One region of the Pseudoalteromonas sp. SA25 genome, then DNA from elsewhere that is predicted to be linked to it. Evidence: predicted binding sites of a transcription regulator. Region 1 holds the regulator's gene; each other region holds the start of a gene.
What was found. The regulator sigma-54, encoded in region 1, starts transcription at its own class of promoters, with help from an activator protein. The targets are predictions, from matches to a motif close to GTTGGCACGNNNNTNGNNT.
Positions count from the first base shown of each region.

Region 1 (7,780 bases):
CGGCGAATTTTATGTGGTGATGATTCTAATAATAATGCGGTATCACAAGGAGCTGTTTTTGCGAGCATGCGCCTAACTTGAACAAATTGACCACTATTGAGTGACTTAGTCACCTGTTTTAGTTGCTGTAGTGGGTAATCTTGTTCAAAAGCTTCAGGCATTGGCGTCCTTTATAAATTTTTATATTACTTTATGGGGAGAGGTGAGTTAACTGGCGTCACTAACCGTATTTATTTTATATATCTGTTTTAGTTGGGGCATTAGTAATGCGAGCATTATTTTTATAACTGTTTATTCTTGTTCATTAAAACGTTGTGCTATTAATTCTCCAACAGCATGTAAAGCTTGCTCAGAATCGGGGCCTTTACATACAACTTTTACTTCTTTGCCTTGGCTACTTTCAAGTAACATTAGTGCAAGTACGCTATCGCCTGCAGCTTCTTTGTCATCTTGAAATAATGTAATTGTCGCATCAAACTGCACTGCCAATTGGGCAAGCACGGTGGCTGCTCTGGCGTGCAATCCTAATTTGTTTTTTATTAAAAAAGTGTCTTCACAATGCATAACTTACTCTACCTAAGCTGAACAGGTGATTATTCAGCTATATTATTTTTCTTGTTCGCGATGGCGAATTTTCACATTGGGATGTGTCATTGCAAAACTTTCACCGATAGTTTGCGCTAAATATACAGAGCGATGTTGTCCGCCTGTACACCCAATAGCAATGGTTAAATAACTGCGGTTATTTCGCTCTAAGTGCGGTAACCATGTTTGTACAAATGTTTGAATTTGCCATGTGAATTTTTGCACTATGCTGTGATTGGCCAAATAATCTTTAACAGGTTGATCTAACCCATTTAAAGGTTTTAATTCAGGTTCCCAATGTGGATTGGGTAAAAAGCGTGCATCAAATACGTAATCTGCTTCTTTTGGTATACCGTATTTAAAACCAAACGATTCAAACGTGACAATCAGTTGCTTATCTTTTTTACCTAAAATCTTTTCACGAATAGATTCAGCAAGTTGATGAACACTCAAATCAGTTGTATCTATCATAAAGTCGGCGCGGGTGATTAATACATCAAGTAATTCTTTTTCTTTTTTGATGGCTAAATCAAGAGGCAACGAGTCAATTGATAGTGGGTGTAATCTACGAGTTTCAGAAAAACGTTTGATCAATGTTTGATCGTCGCTATCTAAATAAAATAAAGTAGGTTTTGCAAAGCCAGGCAAGTATTCAAGAATATCGTTAAATTCATCTTGTTGCTTAGGGATGTTACGCACATCAATGCTAACAGCAATTTTATCATAGCTATCAGACACACTGCGAACTAATGAAGGAAGCAAGTTAACTGGAATATTATCTACGCAATAATAACCTAAATCTTCTACAACGCGTAAAGCAACCGACTTTCCAGAACCAGAGCGACCGCTTATGATAATTAACTCCATTTAACACCCTTTATAAAACTATGATTGATTGACAATAACTTGGTAAAGCTCAGTATCTGATTTTGCACTGCGTAACTGTTTACAAAAATCTTTGTTGTTTAGTTTATCAGCAATGGTTGCTAGAGTCTTTAAGTGCTGCTGGTTATCGCCATCTGGTACGATGAGTGCGACGAAAATATCAACAGGGCGATTATCGATTGCATCAAAATTTATTGGAGTTTCGCTAACGAGTACTAAAGCCAAAGGCTCTTCTGCACCGCTCATTCTTCCATGAGGAATGGCAATGCCACGCCCTATACCTGTACTACCGAGTTTCTCTCTGCTCATTAAAGCATTAAGAATATCTTGTTGCGGTAAATACGGAAGTTTGTCGTGAGCAAGTTCGCTAATGAACTCTAAAATTCTTTTTTTGCTATTAAAAAGGACCGCAGCTTTGCTGCAGTCCTGGCATATAAGTGAGCTTAATTTCATCATATTAGTGTCGAGCAAGCTTCTCTTTGTGTTTAATTACTTGTCGATCGAGCTTGTCGATCAACGAGTCAATGGCGGCATACATATCTTGATGTTCTGTAGAGGCAAATAGCTCAGCACCGCTTACGTGTATGGTGGCTTCTGCTTTTTGATTTAATTTTTCTACATCGAGAATGACATGAACATTATTAATATGATCAGAGTGTCTTTCTAGCTTCGCAAATTTGGTATTAATATAGTCTCTTAGTGAATCGGTTAATTCTACGTGACGACCAGTTAAGTTTAGTTGCATAAGCATTACCCTCTTTTTTTGCGTCTTAAATCAAACTTTTACGTTGATTTGACGGTGGAATAGCCAGAGATTCGCGGTATTTTGCGATTGTACGTCTCGCTACTTTAATTCCTTGCTCAGCCAATATATCCGCTATTTTGCTATCACTCAATGGTTTTGCTGAGTTTTCTGCTGCGATTAATTTTCGGATAAGCGCACGGATTGCTGTAGATGAACATTCACCACCGTTTTCGGTGCTTACATGGCTTGAGAAAAAATATTTAAGCTCAAATATACCACGGGGTGTGTGCATATACTTTTGGGTTGTTACGCGCGAAATTGTTGATTCGTGCATTTCTACCATTTCAGCAACATCATTTAAAACCATTGGTTTCATGGCTTCAGGACCGTGTTCAAAAAAGCCTTGTTGTTGCTTAACAATACAATTTGTTACTTTTAATAGCGTGTCGTTTCTACTTTCTAAGCTTTTAATAAACCATTTAGCTTCTTGTAAATGCGAGCGAATAAACTGGCTGTCACCACTGGATTTTACAGTGCGAGACATTGCCGCGTATTGGCTATTAACACGAATTTTAGGCATGCTATCTGGGTTTAACTCAACAACCCAGCGGCCTTTAATTTTTTTAACTGACACATCAGGAATAACATACTCAGACTCTTCTCTTACAATAGTATCTGCAGGTTTAGGGCTAAGAGTATGTATTAATGTCATTACTTCTTTAAGCTCTTCTTCTTTGAGCTTAGTTTTCTTCATTAATGTACGATAGTCACGAGCAGCTAATAAATCAATATGCTCGGTTAAAATCATTTTTGTTTCATTAATGTAAGGTGTTTCTTTATCAAACTGGTTAAGCTGAATACACAAACACTCTTGTAAACTACGTGCAGCAATACCAACAGGATCAAACAGCTGGATGCGTTTTAATACAGCTTCAATTTCATCAAGTTCGACTTCGTTATCATCTTCGTTTTCTTGATTAAAGCTTTCTAAAATCTCTTCGCAGCTTAGTGTTAAAATACCTGAATCATCGACGGCTTCTACAATAGCAATAGCAATAGCTTCGTCTGTAGGGCTAAATGGCGTTAGTTGTAACTGCCACATTAAATACTCATGGAGCGTTTCAGTAGAGGCACCTTGGTATATTGATTCGTCTTCAGGCATCGGACCCGATGATGCTGCTGGGGCGGCACTCATGTACTCATCCCAACTAACATCCATAGCCATGTCGTCACTTAGCGTGTCTTTTGCAAGTGCTTCACCACTATCTTGTTCGTATTCGCTTGGAGCATCATCGGCAGATGCGCTAACAGTTATGTCATCTGTATCTGCTTTTTGCTCGTTTTTACCTGCAGCGTCTTCTGAATAGTCTGCTTCTTCAACCTCTAATAGCGGGTTGCTGTCGAGAGCTTCTTGTATTTCTTGCTGGAGATCCAATGTACTGAGTTGCAACAAACGAATAGCTTGTTGCAGCTGTGGAGTCATTGTAAGTTGCTGGCCCATGCGCAGCTGTAGTGATTGCCTCATGTATCTCTAACAATCCTTTTATGTTGTTATAATTAATACTAGCAGATGCTTAAAGACATGGCGTAAATGTTACAGCCTAAATTGCTCGCCTAAGTAAACATCGCGTACTGTTTTATCATTTAATACGTGTTCTGGAGTACCTGATGCAATCAGCTCCCCATGAGAAACAATGTAGGCTTTTTCACAAACATCAAGGGTTTCTCTTACGTTATGATCGGTAATTAATACACCAATCCCACGATTTTTAAGATGTTCTATTATTTTCTTTATGTCTAATACCGAAATAGGGTCAACACCTGCAAATGGTTCATCCAGTAATATAAATTTAGGATCTGCTGCCAGCGCACGTGCTATTTCAACACGACGACGTTCGCCACCTGACAATGCCATACCTTGGCTATCGCGAATGTGTTGTATGCTAAATTCATCTAATAATTTATCGAGAGTGTCTTCTCTAGCTTGTTTATTTAACTCTTTGCGCGTTTCTAAAATGGCCATTAAGTTTTGATAAACAGTCAGCTTTCTGAATATTGAAGACTCTTGCGGTAAGTAGCCAATGCCTAATCTAGCACGACTATGCATAGGTAAAAGAGTAATATCGTTATCGTCTATCGATATTTTACCTTTGTCGCTAGGTACAAGTCCTACTATCATATAAAACGTGGTGGTTTTACCTGCGCCGTTAGGGCCAAGTAAGCCAACAATACTGCCAGCTTTGACTTCAAGGCCGACGTTTTTTACAACTTCACGGCCTTTATAGCTCTTTGCTAATAGCTCTGCTTTTAATGTGCTCATGGTTAACCTTTGTCGCTTTTTTTACTTTTTTTAGTCTCGATTGGCACTAAAATTGTGTGAACGCGGTCAGTTGAGTTTTCATCTTTTTCGGCACTGATTAGCTGCTGCTCTATATCGTAGGTAATGCTTTTAGCATTTATTTTTTGTCCCGCTTGCGATACTTGTGCATTACCAACAAGCGTTAAAAAACGCTTAGATACATCATAACGTACTTCGTCAGCACTGGCGCTCATAGTTGTGCCATCTGATTGCTTTTCTTCAAAGTGCGCAGGGCTACCTGTAGCAATTAATAATTGTTTATTATCACCAAGTTCATCGCGTTTATGTACTTCTAAGCGGTCGGCTGTGATACGGCGGTTACCGTGAATAATTTCAACGTTTTTCTCAAAAATCCCGACATTAGCTTTTAATTGACCTTCTTGCTTGTCGGCACTTATTGAAATTTGATTTGCAGTCGGTTGCGTGTTTTGCTCTGCAGCACCACTATTAAACGCTAGTATAAGTGTAGGAATAATAAGTGATTTTAATATTTTATTGGTCATAATATATGGTTCGCGTATGGTTAATTAGTTTTATCACTTCGGTTTTTAAGTCGGCTTCTAGGCCTTTACCAGTGATTTTTAAATTGGGTCCAGTGATGATAACGGGTTGCTCCGAACGCATTGTTAATAGCTTTATATCTACCTGAATATTATCAGCATTGATTTTGTCTATCATGGCGTTATCGGTTAAGTTTTTGGCAACCACATTGCCTTCTAAAATTAATTGTTTGTCTTCGTATAATGTTGCTTCGTCTGCATTTATTTGCCACGTTTGCTTTTCGTTATATAAAGTAAAAATAGGTTTTTCAAAAAACGTAAAACCTAATTGTTGATATAGCTCCATTTTAGCCGCAGTGACTTTGTGACTAATTTTACCTTGTTCGTCATAGGCTGTTTGTTTGAGTTCTATGGCTATGTAATCAGGCTTGGCAATAACTTCAGGCTCAGTCTGAGGCACAATATTTGTTTGTGTAAAATAAGGGTACCAAAGCCAAACCATACAGCTAATGAATAAAACGCTTAATATTATGCGCGCTGCATTCATGAACTAGTGCCTTGTGTAGTCAATGCTTTACCATTTTCAAGCATGAGCAAGTCGGTGAGCTCTCTTACTGCACCAAAGCCGCCAGGCATTTGCGTTACATAGTGTGATAAACGTTTAATAAGTGGATGGGCATCATTTACTGCAACAGCAAAGCCGACTAATTCCATAACGGGCATGTCAGGACCATCATCACCGATATAAGCAATTTGTTCATCGCTAAGGTTGAGTTTGTCTTTTAATTCTTGATAGGCAATGAGCTTATTTTCTTGGCCTTGATAAATATGCTGTACGGTTAAGCTGCTCATACGTTGTTGCACTATTTGTGAATGACGACCAGTAATTACAGCCACTTCAAAGCCACTGTTTATAAGCGCTTTAATGCCAAAACCATCTTTTGTATTAAATGCTTTTAGCTCTTCACCTTGATTACCAAGATAAATACGGCCATCAGAAAATACACCATCAATATCGCATATAAGTAGCTTTACTTTTTTAGCGCGTGCTTTTGCATCATCGCTCAGCGGTTGATAGAGTTCTTCAAATTGCATTTATAACACTCCTGCTTTTAATAGGTCTTGCATGTTTAATGCGCCAATAGGTTGGTTTTTCTCATTGACGACGATTAAGCCATTTATACGTTTGTGTTCCATAATATTAAGCGCTTCAGCAGCCAAAATATCTTGCGTAGCCGTAGTACATGACTTAGTCATAACAACATCTATTTGTGTTGTATGAATATCAATTCTTTGCTCTAAAATACGACGCAAATCGCCATCGGTAAATAATCCCACGAGCTGCTGATTTTCATCAACAATGGCTGTCATACCTAAACCTTTAGCAGACATTTCAATGAGGGCGTCTTTAACTGTTTGTGAAACGCTAATAATAGGTGTATTTGCGCCGCTGTGCATAACATCTTTTAAAGTAAGTAATAAACGCTTGCCTAAACTACCACCTGGGTGAGATAGCGCGAAGTCATCAGCTGTAAACCCGCGAGCTTCTAATAATGCAACTGCCATGGCATCGCCCATCGCAAGCGTTGCAGTGGTACTTGATGTAGGAGCTAGACCCAATGAACAGGCTTCTTTTTCTACTTTAATACACACATGTACATTAGCAAGGGTCGCCATGGTTGATTGCGTATTGCCAGTCATCGCTATCATTTTGGCACCAAGTCGTTTTAAAACCGGAATGATATTTAAAACTTCGCTGGTCTCCCCTGAATTGGAAATAAGCATAACCACGTCATTTTTAGTGATCATACCTAAATCACCATGACTTGCTTCACCAGGGTGAACAAAAAATGCTGGACTGCCAGTACTTGCAAGGGTTGCCGCTATTTTATTGCCAATATGACCTGATTTACCCATACCAATGACAATAATACGGCCTTCGCAGTCGTACATTAATTGGCACGCGTTATGAAAATTTTCATCTACATATTGTGCAATATCACTAAGTGCTTGGCGCTCAACATCTAAAACGCGAAGGCCTTGTTCAATAAAATTTAGCGTTGCCATCATTTACCCTACTTGACTAAAAATATACCCTTGGTAACCTAAAAACGCTATTAGCAATAAGCCGCCTTCTACTCTATTGATACGTTGGGTGCCTCTAAAGTTCAATGACATAATAATGAGAGCAAGTGTTGCACCAATCATAATTAATACGTCTCGGCTTACTAATGATGGGTCAATGGCAGAAGGGTTAATAATACCGGCAAGTGGTAATACCGCTAGAATATTAAATATGTTTGAGCCAACAATATTACCTAGTGCTAAATCATCTTCATTTTTAAGTACACCTGCAACCGAAGCGGCAAGTTCAGGCAAACTAGTACCGATGGCAATAATTGTTAAGCCAATGACTAAGTCGCTTAAGCCGAAGTATTTAGCAATATCGACAGCCGAACCTATTAAAAAATGAGAACTAACAGGTAGGAGTATCATGCCGACAACTAACCAAAATACCGCTTTTTTCGTAGGTACATCGTTAGGGACGTCGTCGCAGGCTTCTGACACAAATGGATCATCTTGGTTTTTCGCACGCATAGATACAATAATTAACCCACCGATGAATACGATAAAGCCAACCAAAAGCGCAACACCTTCATTAAATGAAAAGTAGTTATCTGAGAACACATACCAAGTAACTAAAGA
Region 1 covers NZ_WTKV01000001.1:56,911-64,690, reverse strand. The annotation lists gene mgtE (magnesium transporter) at 1-161, opposite strand, end outside; gene GQR45_RS00350 (HPr family phosphocarrier protein) at 292-564, opposite strand; gene rapZ (RNase adapter RapZ) at 607-1,452, opposite strand; gene ptsN (PTS IIA-like nitrogen regulatory protein PtsN) at 1,471-1,923, opposite strand; gene hpf (ribosome hibernation promoting factor) at 1,928-2,215, opposite strand; gene GQR45_RS00330 (RNA polymerase factor sigma-54) at 2,241-3,740, opposite strand; gene lptB (LPS export ABC transporter ATP-binding protein) at 3,810-4,535, opposite strand; gene lptA (lipopolysaccharide transport periplasmic protein LptA) at 4,538-5,077, opposite strand; gene lptC (LPS export ABC transporter periplasmic protein LptC) at 5,067-5,621, opposite strand; gene kdsC (3-deoxy-manno-octulosonate-8-phosphatase KdsC) at 5,618-6,169, opposite strand; gene GQR45_RS00305 (KpsF/GutQ family sugar-phosphate isomerase) at 6,170-7,141, opposite strand; gene GQR45_RS00300 (calcium/sodium antiporter) at 7,145-7,780, opposite strand, start outside.

Region 2 (7,780 bases), on a different contig from region 1:
CAAAATGGTTTACTGAGTATAAAACTCAAACAAATCAACAGGAATGATAACAACATGATGAAGCTTTCAGCGGTCAGTGCAGCAGTATTACCAGCTTTACTTGCAGTAAATTCGCAAGGTGTAAACGCAGCAGAAGAAGTCGCTCAAGAAAAAATTGAAAAAATTGCTATAGTCGGTAGCCGTGTAGCAGGACGTTCAGTTGAAGATTTACCCGTTCCAGTAGATATCTTAAGTGCAGAAGCGCTTGAAAATACGGGCCAAACAGAAGTTGGTCGTATGCTACAGTCTATCGCCCCTTCATTTAACTTTTCAAGCTCTGCAATTAGTGACGGTACTGATGCTTTAAGACCTGCGACACTTCGCGGTTTGGGCCCCGATCAAACATTGGTGTTAATTAACGGCAAACGTCGTCACCAAGCAAGTATTATTCATATTAATGGCTCTGTTGGGCGTGGTACCGCAGGTACTGACATGAATGCAATTCCAGCCTCTGCAATTAAACGCATTGAAGTATTACGTGATGGCGCTGCTGCTCAGTATGGTTCTGATGCAATTGCAGGTGTTATTAATATTGTGCTTAAAGATGGTAGCGAAGGTGGCAAAGCGGCTATTAACTACGGTCAATATTCTGAAGGCGATGGCGAAACCATTAACCTTGATTTTAATAAAGGCTTTGCGCTAGGTGATGACGGTTATTTAAATACAACTATCAATTACCGTGACCGTGCACCTACTAACCGTGCAGGTTTACATGGCTCTTGTCAGTTTTATGGTTGTACAGAACTAAGTGACGGCACTTTACTTGCTGGCGATCCGCGTGAGCTGACAGCCGATCGTGATACATTCAGAATTGGTGATGCTGATTCTCAGCAGTTTGGTTTAACAATTAATACCGGTTACGAGTTAGGTGATGGCGAGCTTTACGGCTTTATTACTTACTCAACACGTGAAAATGAGTCGGCTGCATTTTTCCGTCATAATGCAAATGCAGGTGGTAACCCAGTACTACAAGATAATGATGCGACGATTCCGCTAGGTTTCTTACCAAAAATTAATACAACTATCGACGATATCTCGTACAACTTTGGTTATAAAACTGAGTTTGATAACGATGCAAGCCTTGATTTATCATACACTTATGGTGAAAACAGCATTGATTACACGACAAGTGACACTATCAATGCCTCATACGCTAACTTTTTACGTTATGACCAAGGTTTAAGTGCTGCTGATATTCGTACAACTATCCCACGTGAAGCGTACGCTTACGGCATGGAATTATCACTGCAAACAATCAATATTGATTTTACGCAAAACTTTGATGATTATTCTTTAGCAATGGGTGCTGAAATCCGTACTGACGAATATCGCATTTTAGAAGGCAATGAGTACGCATACCGCGATTACGATACAACCAACGGGGTAAGTATTTACAACGGCTTAAGTGGTGGTGTTGGTTCTGAAGATGCATCAGGTGGTTCACAAGGTTTTGGTGGTTCAGCTCCTGCGTCATCAGTTGATGAATCGCGTGATGTAATTTCATTTTACATAGATGCAGAAGCTTATGTGATTGAAGATGTAATTTTATCGGGTGCACTTCGCTACGATAACTACAAAGGCTTTGGTGATACAGTAAACTTTAAGCTTGCTGGTAACTGGTCTGTAACCGACGATATTTCACTACGTGGTGCATTAAGCTCAGGTTTTAGAGCGCCTTCAATGCAGCAGCTTTACTTTAATAACGTAAGTACGCAATTTGTTGTTGGTACTAATGGTAATTTAGTTGCAGAAGAGGTTGGTACATTTAGAAATGATTCAACACTTGCGCAAAGCTTAGGTATTCCAAAGCTTAAAGAAGAAAAATCACAAAACCGTAGTTTAGGTATTGTATATAACGTTACAGATAATATTAATGTAACCGTTGATTACTACTCAATTGATATTGACGACCGTATTGTAATTAGTGACCGCTTAGGTAAAGGTTTATCTACAAGCCTTGATGCTGCACTAAATAGTGCGGGTGCTGGCGTAGGTCAGTTCTTCTTAAATGGTGCTGATACAGAAACTCGTGGTGTTGATTTTGTAGCAACGTGGAACACTGAAGGTTTAGGCGGCACGCTTGATTTTACACTTGCAGCTAACTTTACTAAAACAGATGTTGTATCGTTATTTTCGCCTGCTGGCTCAAGCCTTGAGACAGTAAACGTAGAAGATATATTTTCAGCTGAAGACATCTCTATTATTGAAGAGTGGCAACCAGAGGATCGTATTAACTTAAGTGCACTTTATCAACGTGATGATTGGACAGTTAACCTGTCACTTAATCGCTTTGGTGAGTACACAGTAGAAGACGGTGGTCGTCAAACGTATGGCGCAGAAATTTTAACTGACGTTAAAGTTAACTACTTCGTTACTGAAGATTTATCGGTAAATATTGGTGCAAATAACTTGTTTGATGTTTACCCAGATAAAAACGAAATAGGTAACTCTCGCTCAGGTACTATTGTGGATGCTAGTGGCAACACAGTAATAAGTAGCTCAGGTGTGTTTGACTACTCACGTCGTTCTGCTCCATTTGGATTTAACGGTGCCTACTACTACATAGGCGCAGAATACCGTTTTTAATTAATAACCTCCCTTTCGTTATTTAACTCAAAGGGCCGTAAGGCCCTTTTTTTGGTTTTATATTGGGCTGTTTTATTTAGAAATCAAACTTATTGAATAATCATCGTATTGCTTAATATTATTCATTACACTCATTAAAGTATTATGAGTACTGTTTTCGTCTGCGGTTATAAGTACCGAACTTATTTCATATTTAGCCGCGAATATCGCTAAATTAGTCGCAACTTGCTCTAAATCAATTAACCTCCCTGAAAAATATACTGCGTTACTTTCATCAATTCTAAATAAAGCATTTTTAACAGGCTTATCTATTTGAGGGCTGTCGAGTGGTCGGTTTAATTCAATAGCCACAGGTTTTACAAAAGATGTAGTTACAATAAAGAAAATTAGTAATATGAACACTATGTCTAACATCGAGGTCATATCTACATCAGCATTATTTTGCAGTTTAGTTAGTTTACTTTTCATATTGGACCTTATTTTTAATTAAATGCTGCGGCGCCACAGCAAGGTTTTAGGTACCTACTAACAAAATTAGCACAGCAAAAATAAAGCGTGGTTAAATAAATATTCTAATAACATTAAATATTTGTATTCATTATGTATTTAAAATGTGGCGAAATAAGGTGGTGTTTATACCAATTTGCTTATATATGGGGTCTATATGGCATCGTTATAGTGTGATTTAATTCGTTAAATTGCTTAAAGATTTATGCAGATTGGTATTAGAGGCAATAAAAAACCCAGCGCTAGGCTGGGTTGTATTTATGCGTTATGTAAGCTTACTGCTTTTGCATACGGCTCATTTCTGCATGGCAGCTTTGCATTGTTAATAATGTTTTAGCCAGTGCAGCTTCGCAATCAGCCGGTTGTGGTTTATCCATAGCGGCTTTAATTTCTACAAGCGTTTTATCTTCTACTTCTTCAAGCTCTTTTACATACGTGCTGTCGTTATGTGAGGTGAATGTAGTAAGTAAGGCTGTGTATGCACGTCGTGCTTCAACTGCGAAAGATGAACCATCTTCGCGTTCGCCTTTTTCATTAATTGCATATGGCTGCAAGCGCTCAACACTCACTTTTCGGGCATCTATCATACGCTGAAAAAGTGCGCCAATAGCAGGGTCTTCAACTTTTTCCTGTGCTTTTTGATAAAAGTCGATGCCGCTGTTCATAACTTGAATGATGTCAGTAATATGATTTACTTCTGATCCTTGATGGGTGTTCATAATGACCTCTTTTATTAAATGAATGTATAGTTCAATTTAATAAAGCAATGTATGTTCCACGTTTTTATTTTATGTAATTATTTGATTTTATTGATTTAATTTAATTGCAGAAAGGGGCTAAGTTAATGAGGGAAGTATTAACCTAGCAATTTTTACATTATATTGTGTAATAAAGTTATTTTAGCTCTTCAGCTACTTCGGCTACTTTTTGGCGTAACCAGATATGGCTCGCATCGCGATGCAACAGTGGGCTCCAAATCATATCAAGCTCAAAAGGAGGAATTGGAAACGGTGGCTCTAAAATTTTAAGCCCCGGATCATCTAAGTATATATTTGCAGCTTTTGAAGGAAGGGTCGCAATCAAATTTTTCTCTTTAGCTAAATGAATCGCTACATGGTAGTTACGCGTAAAAGTGGCAATGTTACGATGTTTACCAAAGTGGGCAAGTGCTTCGTCAACCCAACCAAGTTTTTGCACATCTTTAGGGTCCATGCCCACACCTACACCAAAACCTGTTTTACTCACCCATATATGGCGCGCTTTTAAGTAGCTGTCGAGGCTAAAGTTTTCAATAATAGGGTTGTCGGCCTTAACTAAGCAGCAAAAACTGTCTTTCCAAATACGTTTATGATGAAAAGACTGAGGTAAGTTTTCAAAACGGTTGATTGCCATATCTACTTTACCGTTTTCTACGTCATGAAAGGTTACATCACTTGGTGTGAGTATATCTAAAGTAGTATCGGGGGCTTCTTCGTGTAGTTTACTTAAGAGCTTTGGCGCTAACGTACTTGCAGCGTAATCACTGGCCATTATTCTAAATACACGTTTACTCTGGCTTGCCTCAAATTCTCTATTAGGTGCTAGGGTTTCTTCAAGCGTCATTAATATGCCACGAATAACGGGTTGTAACTCTAAAGCGCGCTCTGTCGGGACCATACCATCGCTGGTACGAACTAAAATAGGGTCGTTAAATAAGTTACGAAGACGTTTAAGGCCATTACTCATTGCGGGCTGCGTAATACTCAATTGATTAGCAGCGCGTGTTACGTTGCATTCTCGAAGCAATGTATCGAGATAAACGAGTAAATTTAAATCTATTTTACTTATATTCATTGTGTGTCCTTTGCGTCTACCAGTGATGGATAAATCGCTGTGCTGTCGGGTATGGGTAAATATGACTTACCTGCCCATTTTTTATATTTTGTTGCGCCTGCTTCCAAAAGCTAACATCTATAAGCTCTGGATGAGTGCTGAGGAAAAACTTTTTATACATAGGATTAGGCATTACAAATGTACATAACTGCTCTGGGAATACATCTTGTGGTGCAACAGAGTAACTTTGTTCATCCATTAAATAATCGTCGTAGCTCTTTGCTTTCGGTAATGCTCTAAAGTTCATATCTGTTAGGTATTGAACTTCATCGTAATCGTAAAAAATAATACGTTTGTGCTTACTTACACCAAAGTTTTTTAAGAGCATATCGCCAGGAAATATATTAACGGCAATCATTTCTTTTAGAGCTTGCCCGTATTCTTCAATCGCGTCTGCGGCACTTTCTTCATCAGCATTTTCTAAAAATAAATTGAGTGGTGTCATGCGCCGTTCAATATATAAATGCTTGATGATCAACCATTCGCCTTCAATTACCATTGATGAGCCAATTGTTTTATGTAATTGCGCAAGTAAATTACTATCAAAACGCGCCAAAGGAAATACGACGTTAGAATACTCTATGGTATCGGCCATTCTGCCAACGCGATCATGGTTTTTTACTAGTTGATAACGCTTTAATACGGTATCACGGCCGAAGGGCTTACTTTCACCAAATTTGTCTTTTATTACTTTAAAAACATAACCAAATGAGGGAAGGGTAAATACCATCATCACCATACCGGGAGTACCCGGTGCAATTGTAAACTCATCACTTGAGTGAGATAAGTGATTTAAAAACTCTCGATAAAACTCAGTTTTACCCTGCTTATGAAAACCCACTGCGTTATAGAGCTCAGCAAGTGTTTTGTTTGGCATAAGCTGATTCAAAAACCGGACAAGTGCTGAAGGTGCATGAGTCTCTACCATAAAGTAGGCGCGGGCAAAGCCAAAAATGACACGCATTTGAGATGATTTAGTTAAAAGTGCATCTAAATATAATCCGTTATCTTCATCGTGCAATACGGCGATTATAAAAGGCTGAACACCACTTTTTGAAACAACACGACCAACAATATAAGCTGCTTTATTACGATAAAAAGGTGTGTGCAAAATATCAAAGCGCATTTGCCAAGGTTGGTGATGTGTATCGGGTGCTTGTTTATAAAAAGCTTTAACAAGAAGGCGAATATCACGCTCTAAATTTACAAATGGGGCTTTAAAATCAAAATGATTAATAATGCGTTTTATTGTTGGCTTTAGGCCATCAACTACTGGAAAGTATGTCCTATATTCGGCCTCAACAGGTACTGAAGGAGCATCTTTCAAAGTTGCTTCTACAAATATAAAGTCATTATGAAAATAGCGCCTATGGTACAGCCGGCAAAATACAGAATTATAAAAGGTTTCGGCGAGTTCTGCTTGAGGGTGGAAACATAAAAAGTGCTGATATATCTTTTTAACTTCGAGCCATAGGCTTTCATCTAATTGCTCTGTTGGGGTTTCTTTTTTTAGCGCTTGTGTGGTTTCGTTAACACGATCATCATAATAGCTGATACGCAAACGGCTGATATCATTAATTGCTTGCCAATCTTTTTTTGCAAAGGCGAGAGGGGCTTTGGCCGTTGTTTTTTGAAATAGCTGATAGTGCCTTTTAAAACCCGTTAAAATTAATTCAGCAATATGGCGAGGCTGCATTTGCACTCCTTAATAGTCCCTAGAGCTTATACTCTATTGTGTTAAGGGTATGTTATTTTAAGTTTAAAACCAAGATAAATATTACTTGCTAATTAAGAGTGATTTATTGGTATTGAGCTATCTTTTTTTCGAGAATTTTAATTTGTTTAGTAATAACCAATACATCTTTTTTGTACTCTTTATTAATTATTTTTAATTTTTTAGTAATATCTTTGGTAATACGCTTTTTATCTTCAATGGCTAGAATATGATTTAACCGCTCTTGTTGTTTGTATTCAGCACGCTGCTTATTACGATCAAGTATTGTTAGCTTATGGTTATTACTGCGAAGCTCTGCCTGTAAGCCAGATAGAAGCCTTTCACGCTCAAGTTCGTTTAGTTGTTTAGTGTAGTCAACCTTAGGACCAGAATACTGATTACCCGTCGTGTTAACTTTATAAGTCGTTGCTTCGTCGTCACACGGCAGTTGAGAAAAGATTGTGCCTTTTTCTGTTACACATTTGTAGTAAGTGGTATCGCTAAAGCTAAAAAAACTGATAAGTAAAAAGCTAGAATGGAGAATATAACAAGAAGTTTTAAACATACATGTCATCCTTGGTTTTTATATCTAACAACAATATAAAACTATAACCTAGCTTGGTGGTATATCAAGCTAGGTTAGGATAACTGTTATTGGGTAAAGGTTTTGAGCTTTTTAATACTCTGTACTAAAAATGGTATATCTAAACCTTGTTCAATAGAAAAACCTTCAGCAGCGGAAATGTTTTTAAAGTTACCATCTGAATCTATTAAGGTAATCCTATCTTTTTTATAGGCTATAACGACACCCTGAGAGTAGTTCACGCCCATATCATCTTTTTTCTTGTATAAATTAACGCCCAGCATTGTTTGCTTAGCAATGGCTTTACAATTTAAATATTGGCCAACACTTGTTGCAATTAAATCGCTAGGTTGAATAAGTCCATCTACTTTAGAAATACGTTTGTCGGAGCTATATAAAGTTGATGTTGTTACTACTTCTTGCTTGTTATTGGCAAGACTAAAAGCAAAAACCTGTGTTTTATCATCTCGTACAACGGC
Region 2 covers NZ_WTKV01000014.1:52,207-59,986, reverse strand. The annotation lists gene GQR45_RS12675 (TonB-dependent receptor) at 1-2,625, shown strand, start outside; gene GQR45_RS12670 (biopolymer transporter ExbD) at 2,698-3,093, opposite strand; gene GQR45_RS12665 (PA2169 family four-helix-bundle protein) at 3,408-3,851, opposite strand; gene GQR45_RS12660 (LysR family transcriptional regulator) at 4,027-4,965, opposite strand; gene aceK (bifunctional isocitrate dehydrogenase kinase/phosphatase) at 4,982-6,700, opposite strand; gene GQR45_RS12650 (hypothetical protein) at 6,804-7,283, opposite strand; gene GQR45_RS12645 (DUF3413 domain-containing protein) at 7,370-7,780, opposite strand, start outside.
Region 2: a site for sigma-54 is predicted at 3,894-3,912, ahead of GQR45_RS12665 (PA2169 family four-helix-bundle protein). Genes of this name have one in related genera too.

Region 3 (7,780 bases), on a different contig from region 1:
CCAGCTGGGTTACCCATGTTGATAATAAAAAACGAAATATTGTACTTGGCTATTCTAATATTAATGACTATTTAAACGACACGTTTTACTTAGGCGCTATAGCCGGCCCTTATGCAAACAGGCTAAGTAACGCCCAAATAAACATTGATGATAAAGCCTATGCGCTTAATAAAAACGAAGGCGTAAACCAACTCCACGGCGGTCAAAAAGCATTAAGCGACTTGTTTTGGCAGCTCGATTATCATCAAAAAAATGCGTTAAGTTTAAGTATTACCTTGCCTGATGGTTACAACGGCTACCCCGGTAAAACTATATTTAACGTGCTGTATACCTTTACCACTAACAGTAAAAACCAAAGTAATCTTGATATTAAATTTACGATTACCAGTAATAAAAAAACCATTGCAGGGCCAACAGCGCACCCATATTTTAATTTAAATGGCATTACTAACAGCGCACAAGGGCATACATTAAAACTGGCCGCCGCGCATTATACCCCCGTAGATACAAACGCCATTCCCACAGGTTTAATAGCCCCTGTAGCAAATACAACTTTTGACTACACAAATGCGCGGGTGCTTAATAAAATCGATAAACTCGATCATAACTTTGTAACCGAGCAAGTACTTAATCTGCAAGCCAATAAGCAACACGCAGAGCTTACTAGCGCCGATGAAAAAGTAATGCTGAGTGTGCTTTCTAACTACCCTGCCATTCAGGTGTATACAGGGCAGCATTTAAAAAGCCCGTTTAACCAATTTGACGGTATTTGCCTAGAGCCGCAATTTTGCCCCGACAGCCCCAATAACTCACACTTCCCATTTAGCTATTTAACACCACAAGTGCCTTTGCAAACGCATATTAGTTACTGCTTAACTAAAACCAATAAAAAATAGCTATTTTATAAACCAAAAAAGGATCGCTATTAAGCGATCCTTTACGGGAGATTAAATGTTTAGTGCAATTATAAATCGCTTACAAAGCTTTTAAGTTTTAACTCACGGTCAATTAATAGTGGGTAATCGGTGCGCCCTTGCATTGGCCAATCGTTGCGCCAAGTACGTGCATCGCTTATACCCCAAAAAGTAACACGGCTTACTTTATCGTCATGTTTTTTAAGTATGTCAAACACGGCTTTGTAGCGCTCGCCTAACTGGGTGTTTACTTCACTAGGTAAACCATTCGGGTATGGGTTAAATCGCTCTTGCAGCGCAATATCTAACGAAATATCAGCCCCTTGTTCTTCACCCTCAGGGAATGGTAATACCGAAATATCAAGCTCGGTTATCATCACATCAATACCTGTTGCAGCGTATGCCACAATAGAGTCTTCCATTAACGAAAGCTCTGGGTTATCAAGCGAATAATGCGCTTGCATACCAATACCATCTATTTCAATGCCTTTGCTTTGTAAATTTTTAATAAGCGCAATTGCACCGGCTCTTTTTTCTGGCTTATATAAGTTGTAATCGTTGTAGTATAACTTGGCATTAGGCGCTGCCTGCTTAGCGTATTTAAACGCATATTCTATAAAGTCGTCACCAATAATGGTGCTCCATTTAGATTCACGCAGTGTGCCGTCTTCGTTAAGTGCTTCGTTTACCACGTCCCATGCAAAAATACGGTTTTTATAGCGCCCTGCAACTGCATTAATATGGTTTTGCATCCGCTTAAGTAATGCATCGCGGGTTAGCGGCTCGCCTTGTTCGTCTTCAAAAACCCAATCAGGAGTTTGCGAATGCCACACTAATGTGTGCCCAACTAATTCTTGGTTGTTCTCTTGTGCGTACTGAACTAACGCATCAGCGGCTTCAAAATCATAGGTTTCAAGCTCTGGGTGTATACGCTCCCACTTCATTGAGTTCTCTGGCGTAAAGGTATTAAATTGCGCTTTAGCCACATTTAAATCTTCAGGCAAAGCCCCTAATATTTGGTCGCGGCTAATCGCTGTACCTATTTTAAAGTGGTCTTTAAATTGCGCTTTAAGCGTTAATTGCTCTGGCGCTTTTAATGTTGGTTTACTTTGCTCTGCTGAGCCATTACAGCCAAGTGCAAGGCTCGACATTCCTAATAAAATAGCAATCGTAAATTTATTTTTATGCATGATGTACCTGTTGTGTGTTTTTTAGTGTGCAACGTAAACTTAACACCATATAGTCTTTTTGACAACAACGTTTTATTAAAATAGACTGAACAAAAATAACACAGTACACATTCCTTAATCACACACTACTAGCAACAAAATTAGTAAGGATACAAATGAAAAAAAAAACAATAAAACGGCTTCTTTTAATTAGCGCATTTTTCGCCTCATTTATTTTCAGCGCCCTAATTCGCGCGGAGCAAACCAGTACTCACGTGCCTATTTGGCATAAATTAAGCTTAACCCTTGAAGGCCCACACACCAGCGAGCTTGCCACGCCTAACCCCTTTACCAATTACCGCTTAGACGCTACATTTACCAGCCCCACTAACAGGCAATATACAGTACCTGGGTATTATGCAGCCGATGCAAACACTGCTCAAACACATGCAACAGCAGGTAACAAATGGCAGGTTTTGTTTTCGCCCAACGAACTTGGCAAATGGCGCTATACACTCTCATTTGTTAAAGGCAGTAATATCGCAAGCGTGCCATTAAATACTGTTACAAATGAGCAATCAGCCGGATTTTTTGATAAACAAACAGGCGAGTTTAATGTTACCGCCGCCACTAAGTCATCCAGTAGTAAAGACTTTAAAAGCAAAGGGAAGCTTGAATACGTTAACAAACCCTATTTGCAGTTTAATGGCTCAAAAGAGTACTTTTTAAAAGCCGGTGCTAACAGCCCCGAAGTGCTGCTTGGCTTTTCAGGGTTTGATGCCACTCCCACAAAGCGTAACTACCAAGCGCACATAAAGCATTGGCAAAATAGCGACCCTACATGGCAAACAACCAATACAGAGACTGATAACAGTAGTCATCAATCTTCTAAAGGCATTATTGGGCTAATAAATTATTTAGCGTCGCTTAACATTAACGCGTATTACTTTTTAACCATGAACGCCTACGGCGATGGCGACCAAGTTTGGCCATGGCTTAGCAAAACCCAAACCACACGCTACGATGTATCTAAATTAGCTCAGTGGGATATTGTATTTAGCCACATGCAGCAAAAAGGCATAATGACTCACTTTGTAATGAGCGAAACCGAAAACGAGTCACTGTTTGAATGGAACGAAAGCCAGCTTAAAAACGATTTTGCTGTTAGTCGTAAAATTTACTATCGCGAGTTATTTGCCCGCTTTGGCTATCATTTAGCAACCACGTGGAATATAGGCGAAGAAAACGGCTGGCAAGATCCAAGCGGCGACGATAAACAACAAAAAGCTAATACCACAAAACAAAGAAAGCAATTTGCCGATTACTTTCAATCACTCACCTACTACCCTGAGCATATTGTGATACATAACGGCCCGTCGCTCGACTACCACATTTACGATAAACCAAACGACAACATTTTAGGCTACCCCGCCTACACAGGGGCAAGCTTACAAGGTGAACTTAAAAAAAACACCACTTACAGCGATGTTTTAAAGTACCGCCAGCTTACTCAAAGCAACCCTCACCCGTGGGTGATCACCATGGACGAGGCCTATATTTACGAGTATGCAAACAATGTAGATACGTGGCGTAAAAGTAACGTGTGGGCCACATTTATGGCAGGTGGCGCAGGTATTGAGTTTTATTTAGGCGGTGGCGGCGACCTTGTTGAACAAGATTTAACACCTTACAAAAATTACTATTTAGCGATGATCAACGCTGTTGCGTTTTTTCAAAAATACGTGCCTTTTACAAAGCTTACACCCACCCCAGAGCTTACAAAAACAGGCTGGGCGTTAAGTGATAACTCAACGTTTTACTTATTTTATTTTAGTAACGCAAGCCAAGCTCAGGTCACATTACCAAACGCGTGTTATACCCTCGACTGGTTTAACCCACGAACTAACAACTACATAAACGGCAAACGCTTTTGTGTAAATATCGCAACGAGTACACAACTGGCAACACCACCCAACACACCTAACAACGACTGGGTTTATTTAATTAACCTAAGCGCTAAATAATAAGGATAACAACCATGAATCATTTAACAGTTAAACATTGTGTAACCGGCGTATTACTTACAACCGCAGCCACTTTAGCATTGCCTGTAAACGCAGAAGATAAACCCACACAACTTACATCAGATATTGTGAGTCAAAAAGACGCGCACATTACTCATTACGAAGGCGGCGATTTTCATACTTACTTTTATGGCGATACACCACTCACCAAAGGCGCTATTACGGGCGTTGCGGTTATTAAACCTAATAACGAAATACATCCTGCCCACCAGCATCCTGATGAAGAATACCTAATGATTCTCGAGGGCTCTGGCACGTGGACGCTTAATGGCAAAAGCCAGCCAGCTCATACTGGTGATATTTTATTTGCAGCCCCTAATGACGTACACGGCATTTATAACAACGGCGATGTGCCGCTTAAATTTGTGGTAGTGAGGTATCAAGTGAAATAGTTAAAACTAATTTAGATATATAATTACAAGCTCTATGTATGATAAAAGAAGGCTACATACAGCCTTAAAATAAAAACGCCTAATGAGATAATCAGGCGTTTATATTAAATTACTGTCAATTTATATGGATTGAGAATAATGATTGATTATTTACGTTTAGTCGGCTTAACACGCTGATTGTGTTTTTTAACTGCTTTACGAATTTGGTTGATTTTAGCGCGTTTATCTTTGCGTTTTTCAGGCATAACAGAAAGCTTAGTTTGTGTTTCGCGGCCTAATTTAACGGTTTTACGCAAGTAGTTTACTGTTTCTAAATCATACTCCATCCAACCACCTTGTGGCACGCGCTTATCAAGCTCTAATTTACCGTAACGAATACGAATAAGACGAGATACTTCCGCATCTTGAGACTGCCATAAACGACGAACTTCACGGTTACGCCCTTCATTTAACGTTACGTTAAACCAACGGTTAACGCCTTCGCCACCCATAGGGGTTACAGTCGTGAATTTGGCTGGACCATCTTCAAGTTCAACACCACGTAGTAAGTTTTTAACCGTCTCGTTGGTTACTTCACCAAATACACGTGCAGAGTATTCACGCTCTACTTCATAGCTTGGGTGCATTAAACGGTTTGCCAGTTCACCATCGTTTGTAAAAAGCATTAAACCCGATGTATTAACGTCTAGTCGACCAACCGCAATCCAGCGATCGCCATCAATACGAGGAAGTCGGTCAAATACAGTACGACGCCCTTCAGGATCTTTACGTGTGCTTAACTCACCTTCTGGTTTGTTATACATAATCACACGACAGATTCGGTCTGCTTTTTCTTCGATTTTCACACTGTGTCCGTCAACACGAATCAAATCGGTTTCTTCAACACGGTCACCTAACTTTGCCACTTTACCGTTTACACTAACGCGGTTTGCGTCAATGTATTTTTCCATTTCACGGCGTGAGCCTACGCCTGCACGGGCTAAGACTTTTTGTAACTTTTCACCTTGTATAATACTCATTCGGATGGTTCTCTCACAGAAGGATCGCTCAATAACTGGTTAATTTTACTTTGCTGCTCTGTTGGCAACGCAGGTAAATTTTCAAGTCCAGTTAACGAAAAATAATCTAAAAATTGCTTAGTAGTTGCATATAAAGCCGGCTTTCCCGGAACCTCTTTATGCCCTACCACTTTAACCCACTCTCTTTCGAGTAAAGTTTTAATAATATTCGAACCCGTAGTAACACCTCTTACTTGCTCAATTTCGCCGCGTGTAATGGGCTGCCTGTACGCAATAAGTGATAATGTTTCCAGTAAAGCACGCGAGTATTTTGGTGCGCGTTCTTGCCACAAGTTATTTAACCAAGGGCTTAAACTACTGCATGCCTGAAACCGATACCCACTACCAACTTCAACTAAGCGAATACCACGAGTTTGAAAATGCTCTTGTATTGTATCTATTGCGTCATTTATTCGTGCCATAGAAATAGCTAAATCTATTAATACGATGTCTTTAAGGTGGCGTTTACTAACAGGCTTATCTGCAACAAAAATAGCTGCTTCAATGATCTCAACTAGTTGTTCATCACTAATTCGCCGACCCGCCATACACACTCTTAACAAATAAAAATACACAGCCATCTATTATGACAGAACAACACCAAACTAGGAAAATATATCTATCAAATAACTAAATTTAAAACACAAAAAAGCCAGTGACTAGCACTGGCTTTAATCTTACTTATTAAAATGGTAACTATTAGTTACTTTTAAAAGCTTCTAATGCATCATCTTCAGCTACTGCGTTACCATGTTTTTTAATGTAACCCATAAACTCGCTTTTACTGATGCGCTTATCTTGGTTTTTATCCATGTAACCAAAATGATTTGAAATATCATCATCGTTACCTTCAACTACCGAGATATAGCCATTGCTGTCGTTATCTAAGCTTGAAAAACTGCTTTCAATTTTATCGAATTTAGCAATTTCAGCTTTAAATGCCGACTCACTTACTTCAGAATCAGTGGCTACTTTGCCATTATTAAGCTTCATATAAGTGTTAAATTCTTTGCGGCTAATTTCGTTATCCATATTGGTATCAATATTTGAAAAATGGCCCCAAATGCTATCGTCATCAGCTTCAACTTTTGAGATGTAGCCATCGCTATCATTATCTAAACTTGCAAAGTCACTGTCTATTCTTTCAAGACCTTGATTAGATGAACAAGCCGCTAGGCTTAATGATGCTAAAATAGTGGCTGCTAATGTTAACTTTTTCATAAGACGTATCCTTCGTAATTAATTAAATGTCACTTTAACTAATACAAATCCAATGCCAATAATAGTTAACTTTTAATAATCAATAACTTAATCTCGATCGGTATATTTATTAAACAGTTTCAATGAGTTAAGCTTGCAAGCTTTGCAAACAACCTTGTAATTTTTGCAAAAAAATACCCGGTAAAAACCAGGCATTTCAAATTTACTTATTATAGTTAAGCTAATAATTAGATTGCTGCGTTTTGGTAGCGTTTAACAAACTCAGTAACGTTTTGACCATTACATTTTAATGAGTTTAGGTTACCAATTTTTTGACGAACAGGTGCTAAACCTTGTTTTAAAGCCGTCATACATAATTGAGTTTCTTGTTGAGCGTCTTTTGCAAATACTTCTACTTTCTCAACTGATGCGTTGCTTAATGTCGTTTTTTTAGCAATATCACGAATATCTTCACCATTACATAAAATGCTTTTAGAAAAACGAGATAGGTAAACACCGTGCTGGGCAGCTTCTTTACGAGCAACGCTAAAGCCTTCGTTTGCACTTAGTACACATAACTTAGACTCAATTTTGTTATCTTGGCTAAAGTAGGTATTGCTTTGAGCTGACGCAGTTGCAGATGCTAGTAAAGCAGTGGCTAAAAGTAGTTGAGTTTTCATGAGAGATCCTATTTGAACGAGCTAAACAAGTGAGTTTCGCGCATTATATATTCAATAAAGTTAAGTTCAATTGAATTTTTTATTTATTTAAATAATTAATATTGTATTCACAATGTTTAAACTTTACCCATCATTTGATCAACATTTGCGCAGCTATTATCTCAATTCAGTCATGTTATGTACGCGTATTTACTGATACAATTTAATCTATTAAATAGAACCAATTTTAAGGTAAATTTTATGAAAGTGATTTCTTTCAATATCAATGGTCTGCGTGCTCGTC
Region 3 covers NZ_WTKV01000004.1:211,008-218,787, forward strand. The annotation lists gene GQR45_RS05040 (aldose epimerase family protein) at 1-896, shown strand, start outside; gene GQR45_RS05045 (endo-1,4-beta-xylanase) at 965-2,104, opposite strand; gene GQR45_RS05050 (DUF5060 domain-containing protein) at 2,260-4,107, shown strand; gene GQR45_RS05055 (cupin domain-containing protein) at 4,122-4,559, shown strand; gene rluB (23S rRNA pseudouridine(2605) synthase RluB) at 4,706-5,578, opposite strand; gene scpB (SMC-Scp complex subunit ScpB) at 5,575-6,165, opposite strand; gene GQR45_RS05070 (EF-hand domain-containing protein) at 6,317-6,838, opposite strand; gene GQR45_RS05075 (hypothetical protein) at 7,066-7,497, opposite strand; gene xthA (exodeoxyribonuclease III) at 7,738-7,780, shown strand, end outside.
Region 3: a site for sigma-54 is predicted at 6,880-6,898, ahead of GQR45_RS05070 (EF-hand domain-containing protein). Genes of this name have one in related genera too.

Region 4 (7,780 bases), on a different contig from region 1:
TGTACCAGGTGATGTTATTAGAATGCGGATGGGCGATATAGTGCCTGCAGATGCGCGTTTGCTCGATGGTGATTCAGTAGAAGTAGATCAATCATCACTTACGGGTGAGTCGTTACCGGTTGTAAAGTCGGCGGGTGAAACTGTTTATTCGGGCTCTATTATTCGCCAAGGTGAAATAGAGGCAATAGTATACGCAACCGGCGCTAATACCTTTTTTGGTAAAACAGCACAGTTAGTGCAAGGGGAGCGAACCGCAAGTCATTTTCAGCGTGCGGTGCTTAAAATTGGTAATTATTTAATAATGCTTGCTGCGGCTTTAGTGCTGCTTATAGTTATTGTTGCTTTGTTTCGCGATGATCCAATGATCACCACATTGCAGTTTGCACTGGTATTAACCGTTGCGGCAATACCAGTCGCAATGCCAACAGTGCTATCAGTTACTATGGCTGTAGGCGCTCGTTTATTGGCTAAAAAGCAAGTGGTTGTAACGCGTTTAGCTGCAATTGAAGAGCTAGCAGGTGTTGATATTCTGTGCTCTGATAAAACAGGCACATTGACACAAAACCTATTAACGTTAGGTGACCCGTTTTATATCGAAAACTCAATAAATAAAGGCTCTGCTGAGCAAGTTATATTGTACGCGGCATTAGCATCTCGCTCAGAAAATAACGATCCGATTGACTTAGCAGTATTACAAAGTGTAAAAGCTGAGCAGCATTTAGATTCTTATCATATAGAGCATTTTCAGCCATTTGATCCTGTGAGCAAACGTACTGAAGCAATCGTTAAAAATGATGATGGCAAAACATTTAAAGTGACCAAAGGTGCACCGCAGGTTATTTTAGCTTTGTCGGCTAATATTGAGGCAGTTAAAACTCAAGTTGAGGCATCAATAGATGAATTTGCAGCACGTGGGTTTCGCTCTTTAGCGGTTGCTAAAACAGACGAGCAAGGTAAATGGCAATTTATAGGCGTATTGCCACTTTTTGATCCACCGCGTGAAGAAGCAATACAAACCATTGCCGATGCAAAAGAAATGGGTATGAGTGTTAAAATGGTCACGGGCGACCAAGTGGCCATTGCGCGCGAAACTGCAAGTAAACTGGGTTTAGGGACAAACATTCTTGATGCTAGTGGATTTGGTGCAACTGAGCATCATCAAGCCACACAGTTAGATGATTCTATCGAGAGTGCTGACGGATTCGCACAAGTATTCCCTGAGCATAAATACCATATTATTGATGTGCTTCAGCATAGAGGGCACATTGTTGGCATGACAGGAGATGGCGTAAATGATGCGCCAGCACTTAAAAAAGCTGACTGTGGCATTGCTGTATCGGGTGCTACAGATGCAGCGCGTTCAGCAGCATCAATTGTGTTAATGACCGATGGCTTATCGGTTATTATTGATGCAGTTAAAGAAAGCCGAAAAATATTTCAACGCATGAACAGTTACGCTATTTACAGGGTTGCTGAAACACTGCGCGTACTACTCTTTATGACAATGGCGATATTAATTTTTAACTTTTATCCGTTAACAGCAGTCATGATTGTAATGCTTGCTTTACTTAACGATGCCGCCATTTTGTCTATTGCATACGACAATGTGCATTATCAAAATAAGCCCGAGACATGGAATATGCGGCTCGTTTTAGGTATTGCATCTGTGCTGGGAATTGTAGGGCCAATTGCAGCCTTTGGTTTATTTTACTTAGGAGATAAAGTATTTGAACTCGACCGTCCTCATCTTCAAACATTAATGTACTTATTACTTTCTGTAGCAGGGCATTTGACTATATTTTTAGCGCGTACCCGAGGTCCATTTTGGTCTATTAAACCGTCTGCTATATTAATGGTCGCCGTATTTGGCACGCAAGTTATAGCAACACTTATTGCTGTTTATGGGGTGTTTATGACCCCACTAGGATGGGGATGGGCACTTGCTGTGTGGGCATATGCTTTGGTGTGGTTTTTTATTAACGATGGTTTAAAGCTAGTGGCGTATCGAATTTTTGATCCGACAGAAGCACCCTTACTAGAGAAGAGTTAGCACATAGGCTTAAAAAATGGTTATAAGCCAAGTGGCTTATAACCAATAGTACACAAGGGAGTGTATATAAGGTGGTTCAATTATTTGTGAGTAAAGTTACTCACAAATAAAAAGTATTAGTGCATTGCATCGTTATACTGCTTTGCCAAGCTTTGTTTTTGCCCTTCGGTTAGTGCTTTACCCGCTAATTGAAATACTTCGTGTTCTTCTTCGCTTAAATGATGATGTACTAAATGATGCAGTTTTTTAGCTGCAACTAACCATGCAGACGAGCTCATTTCGGTATCTTCAAGTTGTTCAATTAATTCATCAATTTCGTGATGTTCAGCTACGCTGTGGCGCGCTTTTTCATGAGTTAAGTCATCAAACATAAGTGGGTTGTAAAAGTAACGTTCTTCAAATCTTGCGTGTTGTTCTAGTTCTGTTTTTAGCTCGTCCATTAGCTCGTGGCGCTGCTCTGTGTCGCCGTGCGTTTGAATAAGCGCATCTACTAATTCTCGTTGTTTGTCATGGTCATGACGTAGTGCTTCAAAAATATTCATAACTAATCCTTTTACAATTTATTTGCTTATATCATTAACTAGCAAACTAAATGCCAAATATTAAGTTGATGTATTTTATTGCTTTTATTTTGATTTTTTATTTTTAGGCTGCTATCACTGTAAATTTTACAGTGATATGAATGCAATAATTTCAGGCTTTTACATAGTTCAATTATAGAAGTGAGTATAAATTCCTACAGAACCTTACAAATATTTACTGGTTGTTTATTTTATTGCAGTGATAAAGTAGCAACATTATTTAGGTACAATCTATATGTATTACTCCCACATATAATATCAATCGGTATAAATGCAGGTAGCACGTTAACTTAATAGGATAGTTTAAGGATGAACATAAAAAGCCCCATCGCCGCATTATTGCTGTGCGCTTTACTAAGTGCCTGTAGTACAGCCCCACGTTCTGACCCTAACTTATGCATTGAAGAGGCTGAAACGGTTGATCGAAATGGCGCTCAAACAAGCTCAGAAGTTTATAATCAATGCATTAGCGCACAAATTAAAAAGGATGAAAAAAATGACACTTTTTTTGATATTATTGGTACGTTCTTTTTTGAATTTTTTGTAATGGTGGTAGAAAGTAAATAGGCTAACTTACAGCTGTAATTTAAATTAAATAAGTTGCGTAAAAATAGGATTAGTTATGAAACAATTATTGATAGCAATTCCACTTTTTTTATTACTAAGCGCTTGTGCGGCGCAGCCTTACGCAGGCTCGGCAAAATGTATGGAACAAGCAGATATTGCATACGAAACCGATACACGTAAAAATGAGACATTAGATAATGAATGCAAAGCTGCAAAAGTAAATACGCCTAATAAAGAGCTTGAGAATCATGGCTTGGTTGATAGAAGCCTTTTGCAGCTAATCGTTAGCGTTTTAAATGGCGTATTTCAGTAATACAGCATTAATATGATTAAAGGTATGTATGAGGGAAGAACTAAGAGCAAAAATAATTACCGTGTGCGATAAAAAAATAGCAGCTAAAGGCGAAAATGTAGGGCTTTCTTTTTATGCATTTTTTGCCAATAAAAACGACGACCCAGAGCTACTTATGGAGGCCGCTACTTGGTGGATACACACCCATAAATTAGATCATTTTGTAAAAGCACATAAAATTAAACAGATGGTTTTAGATGGACTTTAGTCAATTAACTGAGCCAATACTTTTAGCTGTGCTTATTTAATCAACAACGACTTGGTTTCTTCCGTTTTCTTTTGCTTTATAAAGTAATTTATCTGCATGTTTAATAAGAACATCTAGTGTGCTTTTTAAAGGGCCACTTACAGAGGCCCCTGCACTAAAGGTGATTTTTGTATCACTAGGAAAGTCTTCTATATTACTGCAATGCTCGGCGAAGCTAATGGCGAGTCGGTTAAATATATCGTGAATTATTCGTTCATCAACCGTATCTAGTGCAAATAACCATTCTTCGCCGCCGTAACGACCAAACTGATGATCATTACATAGTGTTTCTTTTGCAGCTTTTGCAAAGGCAATAAGAACTAAATCTCCAACATCGTGACCAAAATGGTCGTTAACTTTTTTAAAGTAGTCTAAGTCAATAATCGCTATCGTCATTTTACCTTCACCAAGCTTTGCTTCTGCTGCGCGCATTATTCCTCTGCGATTAGGGCAATTTGTTAGATAATCTGTTAATGAAATATCGTGATATTTTTGACGTTGTCGAGCTTGCCGATAAAATAAAAATAATGAAGCAATCACTAAAATAAATGCAATAGCAGCGCTAAGTCGCCAAATTATTTTTTGTTGATATTCTTCTTTAGCTTGTAGTTCACTAATGTCTTTTGCGTACTCTAGTTGCTGTATTTTTTCTTCTTTTTCTTTTACTTCAAACTGCACCTGTAGTGTTTTTATATTATTTTCACTAGTTGCTTCGTAGTGTTTTTTTGTATAAAGGAGCTTTTGTTCAATTGCTTCAAAAGCCTCGTCAGTGTAGTTAAGGCGGCGCTTTAGCTCATAGCGTTTACCTAAAAAATCGGCTTTATAAATACTGCGGCTGAATTTATTTAACTTTAAAAACACCTCATCGTTTGCTTCATTTGCTTGATCAAGTAAATTTAGTTTTATATATATGTCAGCTAACAAAATGAGCGATGCGAGTTGCATGTCGTGAACACCTGCAGAACGAGCAAGCTCAATGTTTTCTTTAGTTAGAGTTAAAGCTTTATCGTAGTTTGCTTGTAAGTACTCAATACTGGCAATTGAGTACTGAGCAAAGGTTAAGCCTTTTTGCATATTAGCTTTTTTAAAATAGAGCAATGCTTTGTCTAGGTATATTAAGGCATCTTTAGGTTTTTCTATCTCAAGCAATATATTGCCTAAACTCCAATATGCTTTTGCAGTAAAAAGCCCATCTTGTGTTTGCTCATATGCCGCAACCGCTTTTTTTGCATAATATACGGCTTTGTCTTTTTCGTTTAGATAATTGTATGCATCAGCTATTTTTCTAAAAAAGTATCCTTGAGATGCTGAATCGTCATCTTTTAATGCTAATTCTAACCCCTCTAGTGCAACATTTAGGGTCTTTTTCAATGAATCTGTATCGGTGTAATAGTAAGCAAGTGCTCGTAAAATAATGATTTTTTCTTTAGTTGAATGCTGTTGCAAGCTTTCTTCTAATTTTGTGGCTAGCGTTTGTGCTGGAGCTGGGTTTGGCTCCCTCGCTAGAGACTTGAGTTGTGATTCGAGAAATAATAAATATACACTTTTTTGATTTGGTAACTCTTTGTTCTTTAAGTAATAGGATAAGTGTGTGTTTAACGCTTCGTATTTTTCTTGTCTAAAAAGTAACTCCGCATACAAAGCGGCTGCTTCTAGATGAAGGTTCTCCCAATTTTGCTCTTTGCTTATTTTAAACGCTTGAGTGAGTTTGTCTTCATTTTGAAGATAGTCTAATTCATTCAGTTTTATGTTGTTGATCAGGACTTGAGTTGTGCCAAAGTCTAGCGCATGTAAAGTCGCACTTAATGAGTCGCCGTTAGCTGAGGCAAGCTTACTTAAAAGTAAAAATAAAATGAGAACAATATACTTTGCCCATAAAGTATTACCTAAAATCTTTATTTGTGTATTGTTAGCCATGTTAATCCTTTGCTGACTTATTTTTATTAGGAAATACTTTTCTACATTGCTTAATAAACTTGGGTTTGAACAGTTTTTTATACTTCTCATTGAAAAAACAAGACCACAAACGATATCAATTAAATTAATAAAAACCAACACATTGAATAATATAGTCGTTGTAGCTATGTGTTTTTATTAAAAATCTGCAGCTACTTCAAACTCTAATCGTTTATCCGTAATTGGGTGAGTAAATGCTAAGTATTCTGCGTGTAAATGTAATCTATCGGCTTTTTGTCCGTAATGTGTGTCGCCTATAATTGGCATGTTTAAACCTAAACTGTGTGCGCAATGCACTCTTAATTGATGAGTTCGCCCTGTTTTAGGGTATAACTGTAATCGGGTAATGTTGTTGTTACGCTCTAAAACCTGCCAGGTAGTAAGCGACGGCTTACCATGTTTGTAACACACCATTTGGCGCGGTTTATCATCAAAGTCGAGCATTAATGGTAAATCAATTACTCCGCTATCCTCAGCTACGTTACCATTAACTAACGCGACATAACGTTTATCTATGGTGCGTTCAATAAACTGCTTTTGCAGTGCTTTGTGCACGCGTTTATTAAGTGCGATCATCAATAACCCTGAGGTCGACATATCTAACCTGTGCACAATTAGCGGGCCTGAAGCCTCTGGAAACTGCGTTTTGATTCGCATATAAACTGAGTCATCAATATTAACGCCAGGCACAGATAAAAACTCAGCGGGCTTATTTACCACAAGTAAGTCGTCATCTTTGTAAACAATACTTAAATCTTTACCCTGAGCTGGGTTGATAAGTAGCGGGTTATCTTCAACGTTTAAGCCCTTTAGCATGTGCCCAAGTATTGGTTGGCATTTACTGTAACAAGAAGGGTAGTAGTTTTTATGCTGCCTAATTGCTGATTTAGGTGCTGCTCCCCACCAAAACTCTGCCATAGCAAGTGGTTTTAAACCATGCTTATAGGCGTATTGTAATAATTTAGGCGCTGCACAATCGCCAGCACCCGAAGGAGGAGTGTGCTCAGGTAATGCTGCAAAAATAGCATTTAAGTCTGTAGTTTCACCATTTGCATTTAAAAATTGGTACTGCGCAAATAACTTTTTTTGTAAGCTTTTAGAAAGCGTTTTACGGCGCTTTTTTAAATGAGCAATTTCATCAGAAATATTGATGTGTGTTTGCTGCAGTGACTCGATTATATTTTGCCAATAGGCTTTAAGTGCCAGCAGTTGCTTTTTTTCTACGATACTTTGCCCTGCAAGCTTATTTTTTAACTGCTCAAAATCACTTTCGCTAAGCTCTAATTCGCCTTCGGTACGTTGTATTTTACGTTGCTGGCGACCGGCTTGCATTACTGCCTGTTGGGCTAATAGTGCTTGCTGGTAGCTTTGTGTTGCATCATCAAGTTTGCTATTAACTTCATGCAGTTGTTCACTATTTTCTAACTGCTCAATTTGAGCATTAATATCGTTAATTATTTTACTTTGAGTCAAATAGCTATCGTCTTGCAGCTGCATGCTAGAAACAGGCGGCACAAAGCTAATATTACCTTTATCACCTTCAATTTGCCCCGAATAAGCACTTAAAAAGCCTAATTGTTGCTTAGCATTTTGCACCACTAAAACCCCAAACATTTTACCTGCATTTTCTGCTTTTAAATGCGTTAACGTTTCAAGCTGTTGCTGTAATTGTTTTGTGGCTGCTACAGCTAAAGGTTGCGGCTCGTAATAAAAAGGGAAAGTAAACTTTTCAGGAAGCGCGAGAGAATAAATATTTTGAGAAAATAATGTAAAGCACAAAGCAGAATTTGACATAGAAGTAAGAGAAAAGCATTCAGTAAAATAATTGAGCGCATAATAACATATTCATAGTTAAGCCACTAAAAATCTCGCACCCGCATATTCATAAACACTTTAAAGCGGACATTCATGTTTTATGTATCAGTATGGGGGCACAGCAAACCTAGTAGTACCGTTTGTTAGTAAAGTCTCAGTAGTAATATATCTATCATTATCAAAATACCTAAGCTTATCGATTCTCAATAATT
Region 4 covers NZ_WTKV01000002.1:240,158-247,937, reverse strand. The annotation lists gene GQR45_RS02555 (plasma-membrane proton-efflux P-type ATPase) at 1-2,050, shown strand, start outside; gene GQR45_RS02550 (hemerythrin domain-containing protein) at 2,167-2,592, opposite strand; gene GQR45_RS02545 (hypothetical protein) at 2,941-3,198, shown strand; gene GQR45_RS02540 (hypothetical protein) at 3,254-3,511, shown strand; gene GQR45_RS02535 (DUF6500 family protein) at 3,540-3,758, shown strand; gene GQR45_RS02530 (GGDEF domain-containing protein) at 3,795-5,714, opposite strand; gene GQR45_RS02525 (RluA family pseudouridine synthase) at 5,892-7,547, opposite strand.
Region 4: a site for sigma-54 is predicted at 2,632-2,650, ahead of GQR45_RS02550 (hemerythrin domain-containing protein). Genes of this name have one in related genera too.